One region of the Marinomonas gallaica genome, then DNA from elsewhere that is predicted to be linked to it. Evidence: predicted binding sites of a transcription regulator. Region 1 holds the regulator's gene; each other region holds the start of a gene.
What was found. Region 1 encodes LexA, which represses DNA repair genes until DNA is damaged. Its sites were predicted from a motif close to TACTGTNTANNTANACAGTA; they were not measured.
Positions count from the first base shown of each region.

Region 2: the regulator LexA is predicted to act here: its motif matches at 1,352-1,371, upstream of ACPUEK_RS17215 (YebG family protein).
Region 3: the regulator LexA is predicted to act here: its motif matches at 3,919-3,938, upstream of umuD (translesion error-prone DNA polymerase V autoproteolytic subunit).

Region 1 covers NZ_CP187511.1:2,604,548-2,609,274, reverse strand. The annotation lists gene topA (type I DNA topoisomerase) at 1-890, shown strand, start outside; gene ACPUEK_RS12210 (DUF6586 family protein) at 887-1,363, shown strand; gene ACPUEK_RS12205 (hypothetical protein) at 1,363-1,632, shown strand; gene lexA (transcriptional repressor LexA) at 1,710-2,333, opposite strand; gene dinG (ATP-dependent DNA helicase DinG) at 2,404-4,527, shown strand; gene ACPUEK_RS12190 (DEAD/DEAH box helicase) at 4,616-4,727, shown strand, end outside.
Region 2 covers NZ_CP187511.1:3,628,808-3,633,534, forward strand. The annotation lists gene ACPUEK_RS17205 (DUF1439 domain-containing protein) at 1-397, opposite strand, end outside; gene ACPUEK_RS17210 (mechanosensitive ion channel family protein) at 412-1,266, opposite strand; gene ACPUEK_RS17215 (YebG family protein) at 1,392-1,817, shown strand; gene ACPUEK_RS17220 (cytochrome b/b6 domain-containing protein) at 1,838-2,503, opposite strand; gene ACPUEK_RS17225 (hypothetical protein) at 2,660-3,667, shown strand; gene pepQ (Xaa-Pro dipeptidase) at 3,759-4,727, shown strand, end outside.
Region 3 covers NZ_CP187511.1:3,176,542-3,181,268, reverse strand. The annotation lists gene ACPUEK_RS14990 (sensor histidine kinase) at 1-398, shown strand, start outside; gene ACPUEK_RS14985 (LytR/AlgR family response regulator transcription factor) at 385-1,179, shown strand; gene ACPUEK_RS14980 (pseudouridine synthase) at 1,292-1,981, shown strand; gene ACPUEK_RS14975 (SulP family inorganic anion transporter) at 2,052-3,737, shown strand; gene umuD (translesion error-prone DNA polymerase V autoproteolytic subunit) at 3,952-4,395, shown strand; gene umuC (translesion error-prone DNA polymerase V subunit UmuC) at 4,392-4,727, shown strand, end outside.

The sequences.
Region 1 (4,727 bases):
TTAGCAAAACCCTAAATAAAGCCGAAGCGGTTGACGGCGGTATGGCACCAAATGAGCCAACGCCAACGGATATCCCATGTCCAACGTGTGAACGACCTATGCAGATTCGAACTGCTAGCACCGGTGTATTCTTGTCCTGCTCTGGTTACGTATTGCCGCCAAAAGAGCGCTGTAAAGCAACCATCAACTTAGTAAGTGGTGATGAAGCGGTTGCGGTCGATGACGAAGAAGGCGAATCTAAAGCCCTGATTAACAAGCGTCGTTGTGACATTTGTGGATCAGCGATGGACAGTTACTTGGTCGATGAACACCGCAAATTACACGTTTGTGGTAACAACCCTTCTTGTCCAGGTTTTGAAGTCGAAAAGGGGACATTCAAGCTCAAAGGCTACGATGGCCCTACACTTGAATGCGATAAATGTTCTTCTGAAATGCAGCTAAAAACTGGTCGTTTTGGTAAATACTTTGGCTGTACTAATGAAGAATGTAAGAACACACGTAAGCTATTGAAAAATGGCGAAGCCGCGCCGCCAAAGATGGACCCTGTTCCGATGCCTGACTTAGCATGTCAAAAGGTGGAAGATCATTATGTTCTACGTGACGGTGCAACGGGGCTTTTCCTTGCGGCCAGCCAATTCCCACGCAAGCGTGAAACGCGTCCGCCATTAGTAAAAGAGCTAAAACCTTACATGGATCAAATTGATCCAAAATATCATTACTTTGACAGTGCTCCATTGCAAGATGAAGAGGGTAACCCAACCGTTATTCGCTTCAGTCGTAAAACGAAAGAGCAATACATTATGACTGAAATAGAAGGCAAGCCTACAGGCTGGAAAGCCTTCTACGAAGGTGGTAAGTGGAAAATTGATCACGGTAAAAAGAAAAAATGATGTCATCTAGTTTGGCAAGTAGCACTAATCAACGCTTAGATGCGGCGCGTCGCCTGCTGGTTCAAAGCCAGCAGGAAGAAGGCGAATGGCTCATGAACAGCTATGAATCTTCTGCAGTGTTCCAGCTACGCAGTGGTTTGAATGGTTTACTTCAAGAGGTGATGGCTTCTTATAATCTTTCCTGCCAAGTTGATATTGACGTCATGGTTCGTGCCAGCGAAGAAAGAGGGATTGCTATCCCAGTGCTGTTAGAGTTAATGCAACTTAAATCATCTAGGCAGTCTTGGTTGTCTCAATTGCTAGATACATTTGATGCAGCACTTGAGTGTCGTGCTGCAAATCAGGCATACTCCGCAGCGGGTAATGTTGAGCTGATCGGTCGAGGTTCTGATGCTGGTAGCTCAACCAAACACATCTTAAGCTCTTTAACTGAGCTCGTCTTACGTTTTCGTGAAGACGCCGCAGAATATTAATGATGAAAGATACGTATTTAGAAATAGTAGAATTAGAAAATGGCGAGATTGTCTTGCGCCCAGCAGGGGAAGACGACGATAAAACACCGATTGCCACACTGACCATTTCTGATGACACGAAAGACTTTTTGAAGGATCGTTATTTTGAATTGGCTAAATGTATGTTCCATGCGGGCATAGATTTTGTTTATTCAGATGACTTCGATGGTTTAGATGGCTCTGATTCCGATGTGTATGATGAAGAATTCATGCCTCGGATATTGCACTGATAATTAAAGTTAAGGGTTAAAATTCATGGCCGCTATAAGTAAAACACTTAAAGCAGCCATGATGGGGTTCTCAAGTTTTACAACCCACGTCGAATAACACCAACCGATAAGCCTTCAATAGCGAAATCTTCGCTTTCAAGATCAACGATGATGTCACTGAACTCTTCGTTTTCTGGAATCAGTCGAACTTCACGACCTTTTTGCTCGAAACGCTTTACTGTTACTTCGTCACCAATGCGCGCAACAACGATTTGTCCATTACGAACCGTATGTGTTTTATGAACGGCTAATAAGTCACCATCCATAATGCCGGCATTTTTCATACTCATACCGTTAACCGATAATAGATAATCAGCTTTAGGGGTGAACATTTCCGGCGCAACACTGATACGTGAATCGATGTTTTCTTGCGCTAAAATAGGGTAACCTGCTGCTACTCGACCAATGATGGGCAATGTTCCATTTTCATCGTTTGCACTGACAGGTTCAGGATCGACAAGACGAATGCCTCGCGATGCACCAGAAAGCATTTCAATAGCGCCTTTCTTGCACAGAGCCTTTAAGTGTTCTTCTGCAGCGTTTGGGGATCTAAAGCCTAGGCGCGCAGCAATCTCGGCACGAGTCGGTGGAAACCCCGTTTCGATAATGAATTCGCGTATAGTCTCTAGTACATCAGACTGTCTTTTCGTTAATTTAATCATATGGCATCTGTTTGTTTATACAGTTACTGTTATTATATACAGCTATCAATTAATTGCTCAACTAAATTCAATGCTTTCAGACTCAATTAAACAAAATATTCAAACGGCTTACCGCGCTTACCTTGAAGCAAAAGGCCATAAAGCACGTGTTGGGCAGCGACAAATGATCGCTACCATTGCGCGGACCCTTGGTGCCATTAAACAAGGCGCAGAAGGCGAACGCCTAGGTGAAAAGCACGTTGCTGTGGTAGAGGCGGGGACCGGTACGGGCAAAACCCTATCGTACTGCTTGTCTGCTATTCCGATTGCTAAAGAGAAAGGCGTCAAGCTGGTGATTTCCACGGCTACAGTGGCTCTACAAGAACAAATTCTTCATAAAGAGCTTCCTAGTCTACTAGAGCTAACCGATTACAGTTTTCGCTATACCTTGGCGAAAGGTCGTGGGCGTTATATGTGTCTGAATAACTTGGAAGGTTTTTTAGGTGCTGAAGAACAAGCCACGGATGATATGTTTGCTGGATTATTCGAACAGCACCTTGCTGCCGACGACATCAATACAGCGCTTTATCAAGAAATGGATGAAGCATTAGAAAGTGGCAAATGGGACGGCGATAAAGACAACTGGGAAGGCATCATCCGTGAACAAGATTGGCGTCGACTCACCACTGATCACCAACAGTGTACAAATCGTAACTGTGCTAACTTTTCAGTCTGTCCATTTTTTAAAGCCCGCGCAGAGTTAGAAACCGCCGATGTGATCGTTGCCAATCATGATTTGGTCCTAGCAGATTTATCGTTGGGCGGCGGTGCTATATTGTCTGATCCCAAAGAAACCATATATGTATTCGACGAAGGTCATCACCTACCAGACAAAGCCATCAGCCACTTTCGCCATGAAGTTAGATTACAGCAGAGCATTAGCTGGCTAAAACAGTTAGATAAAAACTTGATCAACTTACGTCAAGAGCTAACCAATGAGGTAAGTTTAACGGGTCAGATCTTATTAAAAATACCACAGCAGATCCAAAGCACTATTAACTTTATTCAATACGTTCAGCAGGGACTGGCTCCATTTATTCAAGAGTTAGGCTTAGATCAAGATTCTCGTCAGCATCGTTTTGAATTTGGTGTCATTCCAGATGAACTACGTCAACTGGCGTACAGTTTGGCTATGTCTTATCAAAAGCTGTTTAAGCAGATTGAAAACATTCAGGATGAATGTAAAAAAGTGAAGCAGAATGAAGGGATGGGCATTAAAGAAGATACCGCAGAAAGCTGGCTGCCTATCTTAGGTGTCATTTTAGGGCGCCTAGAAACCTGCACCGAACTGTGGAAGCTTTATTCAGCGCTGGATGACCAACAATACCCACCTAATGCCCGCTGGTTGCTTGTCGTGGGTCAGGGCATGGATCAAGACATTGAATTGGGTGGTTCACCTATTTTGGCAGCTCATACGCTGCGTATGCAGCTGTGGGACAAATGCTTTGGTGCAGTCGTCACCTCCGCCACATTGACGGCATTAAACGAATTTCACCGCTTTAATATGCGCTCTGGCGTGCCCAGAGAAAGTGAATACCTTCGTGTTATCAGCCCATTTGATTTCGCCAATAAAGGCACCCTTATTGTGCCGGACATGGAGGTTGAACCGAATCAAGCCGATGCACACAGTAAAGAACTGATTCGATATTTGAATGACAAAGTAGATCCATTGTTAGGTTCATTGGTTCTATTTTCATCACGTCGTCAAATGGAAGAAGTCGCCGCAGGCTTAAAAGACACACTTAAAGATATTTTGTTGATACAAGGCGAGCAGTCAAAACGCATTATTTTAGAAACCCACAAAGAGGCGATTGACGCTAAAAAAGGCAGTTTGTTATTTGGCTTGGCCAGTTTTGCAGAAGGTGTCGATTTACCTGGTGACTATCTCACGCGCGTATACATTGCTAAAATTCCATTTGCGGTGCCAGACGATCCGGTTGAAGCGACTTTGGCGGAGTGGATTCAAAGGCGTGGAGGTAACCCTTTTATGGAAATAACGATTCCTGATGCGTCTCTGCGCCTTGTTCAAGCCACTGGACGTTTACTTCGTAGTGAGAATGACAGTGGCGAAATTCACATTCTCGATAAGCGTCTTCGCACCAAACGCTATGGCTCACAGCTGATCAATAGCTTACCGCCTTATAAACAGATTTAACAAACTAAAGGTGATAACTGAGTGCCATTTAGGTACACTCGGAGCCCTGTTAACAAACATTCATTTAAAAGAGATTAAAGACTCTCACATGGAAAAACAGCAAGAAGCCGCGCGCCCAGCCTCTAAAGGGCCAAAGCGCCAGCGCAGACCCCGTCGTAAACACAACAAAAGCAGTGCTAACGCCACGGGAGCTAACGCTC
Region 2 (4,727 bases), 1.0 Mb from region 1:
TACTTGAGCCTTGAACGGTTATCTGTGTCAACTTTGCACCCACTAGATACACACGATCTTCTTCAATACGCAGTCCCGATTCAAACGACGGATCCAGCTGAGTTTGCATACTCATATCTTGGCCAAATACGTTCAACGTACCGCGAATATCGGTTTTCATATCCACCATTACCAATCCGCCATCTCGCTGGGTAAGATCGATTTTGGCCTGTTTGATCAATAGATCAAGGTTTAACGTGGAACCCTCTAACGTCAGCTGAATGATATCTGGCTGAGACGTTTCTAAACGCTGTGCGACTTCACGATTCAATTCGTCTTCGGTCACACTCATATCAGAGCAACCGGACAGCATGACTGTCACAGCCAAGCCCGCTAGCCACATTAGCTTTTTCTTCATAGTGATCGCGCCTCCTACAATTGACGCTTTTTATCAAACCAAATGCGCATAAAGTCTTCGGTGACTTTCTGCTCAATTTCTGAAGCTTCCTGCGTCGGGCAAAACAGTGAGACAGTAAACACGTTGTAGCCTTCAATCGTCGTACGGACTCTTACTTTGGGTTCAGGGCCCGCAATTTTGATGTCCAACCGTTTTTCAATCAAATTATTATACCGAATCGCCACTTCATGAAAGTGCTCACTGTATTCCTTTATTTTGGCAAGGATCGGCTCTTTTATTTCAAACAAATTTACGTCGTCTGTCAGTCTAGAAATCGAAAAGGTATGTTCAATATAACGACGCATGTAGTTTAAGTTTTGCACCGAGTTTGTTAGCAATACACTGTTTGGCACCACGGTTGTTCGGCCAGTATAGGCGTAGCTACCACCCTTAAAATCAACTTCAAACAAGGTGGTGGACAACCAATCGCTGTCGGTAACCTCTCCGTCATAATTGCCAATACGCACCCAGTCGCCTACGGTATAAGGGCGTGTGCTGGCCTTATAAAACGCGCCAACGATACAAGAAATAAACTCTTTTGTGGCAATGACCAATGCCACCATAAACGCTGCAATGGAAATGGCTATGTCTTGCAGTTCTGCTGACCAGATGATCACCAGACCAATCACGATCAGTAGATTAAACACATTATCAACGGTGTTTAATCGACGACGCTTGCGATCTACATCCAGCTTTTCATTGGCTCGCAATAGTCGTTTAACATAGCGACCAACTAGCACAACCCCTAATATCCAAAGTAACGTAGCAATGTATTCAAAATTGTCCGTTAATAACGACCAATTAATTTCAGACCATTCAACGCCAAACATAATTTCTTTAAGCCTCCTATTTTGCCGCCACTTTACCATGTCCCCGCCATTAGCCAAACAAAATACTAGACAACCCTAAATTATTATCTGTATATTTATACAGTATTCTAAATGAGGTGCGATTTATGCCTGTCGTAATTAAATATGTTGTTGAACGCAATGGTGTTGAAAAGATGACCTTCTCCTCTAAAGCGGAAGCAGATCACTATGACAAGCTATTGGAAACTGCAGAAAGCCTAGAAGATTTACTGCTCTCCAGCGGCGTTGTAGACGATGAAAAATTGACCGCTAAGCTAGCTATGTACTTAGCCGAAAACAAAGACGATGTGCTTGAAGCCTTCGGAAATAAACGTAAAAAAACCGCTAAGAAGTCGAGCAATGAGCGCTCTTCTAAATCGGGCAGTAAGCCTGAATCGGAGGTGCTTGAAGACCTAGTGATCGAACCGGATGAAACCTCTTACGTTGACGACAACGGTGACGATTACCGCGCCAGTGACGATGCCATTGATTACAACAAAGATGAGATCTACAGCGACAGTGATGCAGCTTAAGCTGCATCACTGTCGCCTTATCACACAGGAATATTCCACAGCCAAACTAGCCATGCGAGCCCTAGGCCAAGCGACAACACTGCGCCAACTCGTGGTGTTTGTATTGTCTCGTTCGACTCTCCCCGTTTGAGCTTTTTGCCGTGTAGCATGGCTGCGACCAAGCGCTCTTTGAAACGCACTTCATGGTACAACACAGCCAAGATATGTAAGGCAACCAACGCTAATAATATATTGGGTAAAAAATGATGAACGCTGCCTAACTGAGCGGTCATCTCGTCTGAGATAGAACCGTAGAAAGGCCCAAACCAAAAAATCTCATCACTGGTAAATAAGCCACTGCCCCACTGAGCCGTCAAAGCAAGCAATAACAAAATCACCATAACACCACCCACGGGGTTATGGCCTAAATACTCCTCTCCCTTTCCTATTAGCAAGGTTTTGCTGTACTTAAATACATCTACAGGATGATATATAAACTGTTTAAATCTAGCAAAATCCGACCCAATGAAACCGTAAATAACCCGCGCGATAATGACGGCCGATAACCCATAGCCAAAGTAAAAATGCAGCTCCATGAAATCGCCATCACTTTTTCCGGTGATGATCAGCCCCGTAAACAATATCACCAATGACCAATGCATTAGCCGCACTGGCCAATCCCAAACTAATACCTTTTGTGCCTGCATGGCTGTCTCCTTAAAGAATGCATTCATTGTTTTAACGCTTTATGTCTTACTATACTGACTATAGGATTTGCCTTTTTCCCCAATATTAGGGACAGTAAAGAATCGAATGGATTTCACTTCTGTCCGCAGTTACGAGGCAGTAAGGAGCGCAAGACCGTGATCATTGGGCTTATCATAATCGTAGTGGTGCTACTCTTTGTAGCTGGCTACGTTTTATTTACGCAAAAATACCTTTACGTACATCACTCGACATTACTAACCTCTCCCGTTGACTCGTTGCAAGAACATACTTTGCAATTAGAGTTTTGGTCGAGTTGGTTGCCGTGGGCACTGTATGACGAAAGTGCATCAGTACTGGTAAACCAACGTAACAGTCAATCCTTGAACGGTGCTTTGATCCAGCTCAAAGGCCAACACTTAGGTACGCTTTCTTGCCATATAGAGCAAGGTGACGACCCAAAATTAATTCGGTTTTATGTGACATCGGATCACTTTTATCTAAACCCAATTCAGATTCAAGTCGAGCTTACACACACAGAAGGCCAACAAACATTGTTAAATGTTACCGCCAGCAGTGAACTCAACTTTTGGCATCGCTACCGTCAAAATACAGAACTTAAACAACTGCATTCTGACATGCACTTACTGCTGATTCGCTTAAAAGCGCGCATGCCAAGCTCTCGCGACGCGAGCATTCATTTTGACGTGCAAGGCTGTCGAGCCTTACAAAATGTCGACGCTGTTACACGTCCATTTATTGTGAGTGACCGTCCTATGTCAATGAAAATGGAACAAGGCTTTCGCGACCTCAATACAGCCTTAGGCCCTGATAATCCCCCGGCTGGACCTCGTTTTGCACTTTATGAAGCCGCAAACCTTAGCCAGCATTACTTTGTCGGTAAACTCGGTATTCCTATTCAGTGCTTTAGCCCCTGTGAGGCACAACCTGAGAAAATAACATTTAAAGGCAAATACATTGGGCTTAAATATCAAGGCAGCTACCAACATTTGTGGTTGGCGTGGCATGTACTTCATACTTACAGCAGACTGCATGGCTACAAACATGCCAAGCAACGTATGAGTCTAGAAGTGTATGAAACGTCTCCTCGGGAAACACCTGACGAAGAAAATTACATAACGGTTCTGCACCTGCCCATTCAATAAATTCGATGGCGTCTGCTTACAATGAGTTCAGACCCCATTAATCGCTAAGCTGTACATACCATGTCCAGTTGCGCCCTTAGGATTAGATAAAGTGAACAACACTATGGATAATGCTTTGTACATTCGACATTTAGAAACATTACTACAGCGCTATCGCATTGCTAGCAGTCAATTTCAACTGGACACCATCGTGGTCGGTGCAGGCTCATTAAGTCACTACTTTGAAGACGATAACGCTCACCCATTTAAGCCCTTTGCGGCGGCTCAACAGTGGCTTCCTTTTACGTTGCCTGCGGGGAGTTTTATTGTCATCAAACAGGATAAGCCAGAGTTAATTTGGCCCGCGCAGCAAGATTTTTGGCATATGGCTAATGCTATCCCTGAAGGCGAATGGCAATCCCACTGGCGAATTACCCCTGTCAACGATGATAGCTGGACGCAATCACTTTCAAGCAACAGCGCTTTTATTGGCCCAGACGCAATCGGCTCTCTGACCCACCACCATGGCTTAATGACATGGCTAAACTATGACCGTGCGATTAAAACAGATTACGAAATCGCATGCTTAGAAACCGCAAACCAAATTGCAGCGAAAGGCCACATTGCCTCTCAGCAGGCCTTTTTATCTGGTGCCAGCGAGCTTCAAACACATCTTGCTTACCTTGATGCCACGCAACAAGATGCCATCAGCACACCGTACCCAAATATTGTTGGCATCAATGAACACGCGGCAGTTTTGCACTATGAGCAAAAATCTTCCCTACGCCCGTTCCGCTCTTTGACATTACTGGTTGATGCGGGAGCAAGCCATCATGGTTACGCCAGCGATATTACCCGTACCACGACAACGCTCAATGATGAGTTCAGTGCCTTACTTAACGATATGGACAAATTACAACAATCCATTGCTAACCAAGCGGTCGCTGGCGTTGCGTTTGTGGAACTGCATCATAAAACACTGCATGGTGTCGCCCATCTGCTAAAACAGCATGACATTTGCTCACTCAGCATTGAAGAGCAATTGGCTAAGCAAATTCCTCACCACTTTTACCCTCATGGC
Region 3 (4,727 bases), 570 kb from region 1:
ATATTAGTGACGTTGAGTGTCTCCCTTTTTTGCTACAACCATTGGTTGAAAATGCTGTTATACATGGTATTGAGCCAAGCTTGGAAGGTGGAAATATAGAGGTAAAAGTATTAGTGGATGCGAGTAACTGTTATGTGACTATTTTAGATACAGGTTTAGGGCTGACGTCAAACTGGAGTCAAACTAGTGAGACAGACAATCGTCATGGCATTGCGTTGAAAAATATTCGTCAGCGTTTGCAACTTATTTATGCCGATAAGTCGAATTTTTCAATTCGTAATGTCTACAACGATGAGCAGCAAGTCGATGGCTGTTTAGTTGCCTTAAGTTGGCCTCTCTTCAATGATACAACGGTGGGTGAGTTGCATTTTTCAGGAGGCGTACATGGCCAACGCTAATCTAACCAACTCAGGGCATTCTTCTATGTGTGTCATGGTCGTTGATGATGAACCATTATTGCGGTTTCATTTGCAAAGATTGCTACAAGAGCTCTGGGAAGGTGTTGATCAAGTTATTACTGTAGGCTCAGGGTTAGAGGCGATTAGTATGGCTCAAGAAATCAATGTCCATGCTATTTTTATGGATATTAAGATGCCAGGTATTAGTGGTATTGAAACCGCTAAACAGCTTAGAAAAAGTGGCTTTAGTGGGCATTTAGTCTTTGTGACAGCTTATGATGAACACGCAGTAGCTGCATTTGAACATGAGGCACTGGATTATTTACTAAAGCCCATTGAGGAAAAACGTCTTTATGAGTGTATTAAACGCCTACAGAGTCGCTCTCAAACAACAGTCAAGTACGAGCTTGATTCGGACCAGCTGACGCGATTGCTACCTCGAACCGAAAATGTAAATACACTTTCATGGATAAATGCTTCACGAGGAGACAGCATTCATGTCATAAAAGTTAGTGATGTTTTCTGTTTTATTGCTGAAGATAAATATACCTCTGTGATCACCGCCGATGGTGAGTTTCTTATCCGTAAAACAATTAAACAATTAGTGGATGAGCTAAATCCAGATGTATTTTGGCGAATACATCGATCAGCTATTGTCCAGGTTAGCTGTATTGAGTGCGTTAAAAAGGATGATCAAGGGCACTACTTTGTCTTAATTAAAGACTTTGAACGTGTTCTTCCTGTAAGTCGTAATAACGCTCAATTGTTTAAACAAATGTAGAATGCAAACATCAAAGTATGAGCTGTTGAGTCTGACGTCAGCCGACACAGCTTGCGGTTTAAAATGAGCCCTTCATAATACGGTGCCAATTTGATAGTTATGTTGTTTGCTTATGCGCTTGGATAAATTTGTCTGCAAAAGTACTGAACTCACAAAAACTGAGGCAATTCATCACATTCAGCAGGGCAGGGTGACGATTAATGGTGAACCTGCTGTGCTGGAGGCAACTCAAGTTCATGAAAATAATGATGTACGACTGCTCGGCGAGCGGCTGGTTGCTCGTCCTTTCCGTTATATCATGATGCACAAACCTGCCGGCACAGTGTGTTCCAACATCGACGAAGCTTACCCCTCGGTTTTTCAACATTTGTCAGTCGATAAACCGAATGAGTTGCATATTGCCGGGCGCTTGGATGCGGACACGACGGGGCTGGTGTTGATCACGGATGACGGTCGCTGGTCATTTCACATTACACAGCCGAATCGAGGCTGTCGCAAGGTCTACCATGTTTTGTTATCACGGCCTATTGCGGACGATATCGCGCAGCGTTTTGCTAAGGGTATCCGGTTGCAAGGTGAAGCGGCAGCGACATTACCAGCACAGTTAGAGATAATCACGTCGACTGAAGTACGCTTAACCTTAACGGAAGGCAAGTTCCATCAGGTAAAACGTATGTTTGCTACGGTGGGTAATCGAGTGGTTGGTTTGCATCGTGAGCGCATTGGTGATGTTGTACTCGATGTCCCTGAATCTGGCTGGCGCTATTTAACCGTTGATGAAGTACGGTCTTTTACGCGTTAAGTTATTGATTAATTGACTCATCCTCGTAATCTCGCAAAGATATACACACAATTCTATGTAGAGTCGATACATGACCATCGGACGTCAGCGTTACCGCCTGTTGCAAGGGCTACTGCCTTTGTCTAAATCCCGTTTTTCGCAAGAAGCCATTGCGGGCCTAACATTGGCCGCGCTCGCGATTCCTGAAGTAATGGGTTATACACAAATTGCAGGAGTGCCGGTGGTGACGGGGCTTTATACCATGCTGCTGCCTATGTTGTTATTCGCTGTATTTGGGGCATCGAGACAACTGGTGGTCGGTGCTGATTCAGCCACCGCAGCGATGTTAGCCACGGCATTAGCGGGTATGGCGCTGGCTGGTTCGGATGATTACATGGCCATGGCTGGAACTCTGGCGTTGTTGGTCAGTGCGATGTTGCTTATTGCACGCTTACTCAACTTAGGCGTGTTGGCCAATTTCTTATCGCGCACCGTATTGATCGGCTTTCTTAGTGGTGTTGGCATACAAGTTTCCTTAAGTCAAGTATCGGGAATGCTGGGCATTGAGCATGAAGGCGTCAGTTCATTAGCACACTTAGTGTTGCATTGGCCGGCATTGAATAGTTTGAATATTTACACGCTAGTCGTGTCTTTATTGACACTTATTTTGGTGGTTGGGATGCGTTTATGGTCGCCGCGGATACCGGGCGCGTTACTTGCCGTAATCGGCGCGATGATTGTGAGTTGGCTACTGGACCTACAAACACATGGCTTAGCTCTCGTTGGGGCCGTGCCGAGCGGTTTGCCTACACTCCAGTTCCCTGTGTTTATGTTAACGTGGGATCAATTTACACAGCTGATTCCAACCGCGTTTGCCATGTTTATGGTGATTATTGCGCAAAGCTCTGCCACCTCTCGTGCTTATGCTGCGCGCCATCAAGAAACAGTCGATGATAATGCCGATCTGATTGGCCTTGGCATGGCCAATTTAGGCGCGGGTTTATCCGGTGCGTTTGTGGTCAATGGCAGTCCAACCAAAACTCAAATGCTGGACGGTTCCGGAGGTCGCAGTCAACTATCTCATTTGATTACGGTGGCGGTGGTTGTGGCGGTGTTGCTGTTTCTAACAGAGCCTTTGGCGTACCTACCTCACGCTACGCTGGCGACGATTGTGTTTTTGGTCGGCATTGAATTGATCGACATTAAAGGACTCCGAGATGTGTGGTATGAGCGCCGCTGGGAGTTTTGGGTGGCGTTGACTACGATGATTGCCGTTGTCGTTCTAGGGGTTGAACTGGGTATTTTGGCTGCCATTGCCTTGTCTCTTCTGGTTCATACTCGCCATGGGTATCGGCCGGTGAACAGTGTCATTGTACCCAATGGTCATGGTCGCTGGCGTGGGGTGCCACTTAACAACAATGCTCAGTTGATGCCGGGGCTGCAGGTGTATCGCTTCACTCATGGGATGTATTACGCCAACGCGGCGCTGATGAACCGAGAGGTCTTGTACTTAGTGAACAGTGCTCGACCCGCATTAGATTGGTTTTGTATCGAAGCGAATGCGGTGGATGATGTGGACTATACCTCAGCAAAAACCTTGCTTTCTCTCGTCGACGAATTGCAAAAATGTCACGTTAGGCTTGTTTTTGCAGAAGTGTCGGATCGGGTTCGCGAAGAATTGGATCGTTCTGGCATTACTGAACAGGTGGGCGAAGACGCTTATTATCAATCCGTTTCCGATGTTGTTGAAGCTTATAAAGTACACGCCCATTCATGAATGAGCCGATACGTTGGACTCTATAAACACTGATCTAGCTCTATATTCTACGGCTTTGACATAGTTGCTTGCGTTTTAGCCCTGTCGCCCGACAACAAAACCCCGGTGAGCTCTGCTTGTCGGGGTTTTGTTGTATCTGAATGTTAAAAATAGATGGGTCTTTATAAAAACTGAGCTATAATGCTGTATAAATATACAGCATATGGGGATCGTTATGCGTGTGACATACCTCGGTTCTGCGGAGTCGGCCGCTTTTCTTGCGTCTAAGCAGATGGCTATTCCGCTTTATGTTGAGTCTGTCTCGGCAGGCTTTCCATCACCTGCTCAGGATTTTGTTGAGCGCTCATTAGATCTAAATGAATTATGTATTCAGAATCCCAGCTCGACCTTTTTTGTGCGAGCACAAGGGGATTCTATGGTCGAGGCGGGGATTCATTCTGGAGACGTGTTGGTCATTGATCGCTCTTTAAGTGCTAAACACGGCGATATTGTGATTGCCTCGATTCATGGTGAGTTAACCGTCAAAGAGTTGCAGCTGAAACCAACAACCGTGTTGCGTCCTCATAATAAAGCGTATCCGGTGATCCCGATTTCGGAGCACTCCGAGTTGGAAATATTTGGCATTGTGACCGGCGTAGTGCGTAGGTTGGAGCGGTGAGTTCTATTTTTGCTTTAGTGGACTGCAATAACTTTTACGCCAGTTGTGAAAAGCTTTTTCGTCCGGATTTAAAACATCGTCCGGTGGTTGTGTTGTCGAACAACGATGGCTGCGTTGTCGCGCGTTCAAAAGAAGCAAAGGCGTTGGGAATTAAAATGGGCGTGCCCGTGTTCCAAATACGAGATCAGATCGAGCAACATAATATTGTGTGCTTCTCATCCAACTACGCATTGTATGCGGACTTGTCGCAACGAGTGATGTCTTTGTTAGAAGAGGAAGCGCCGCACGTCGAAATTTACTCAATTGACGAGGCCTTTCTGGATTTAACAGGG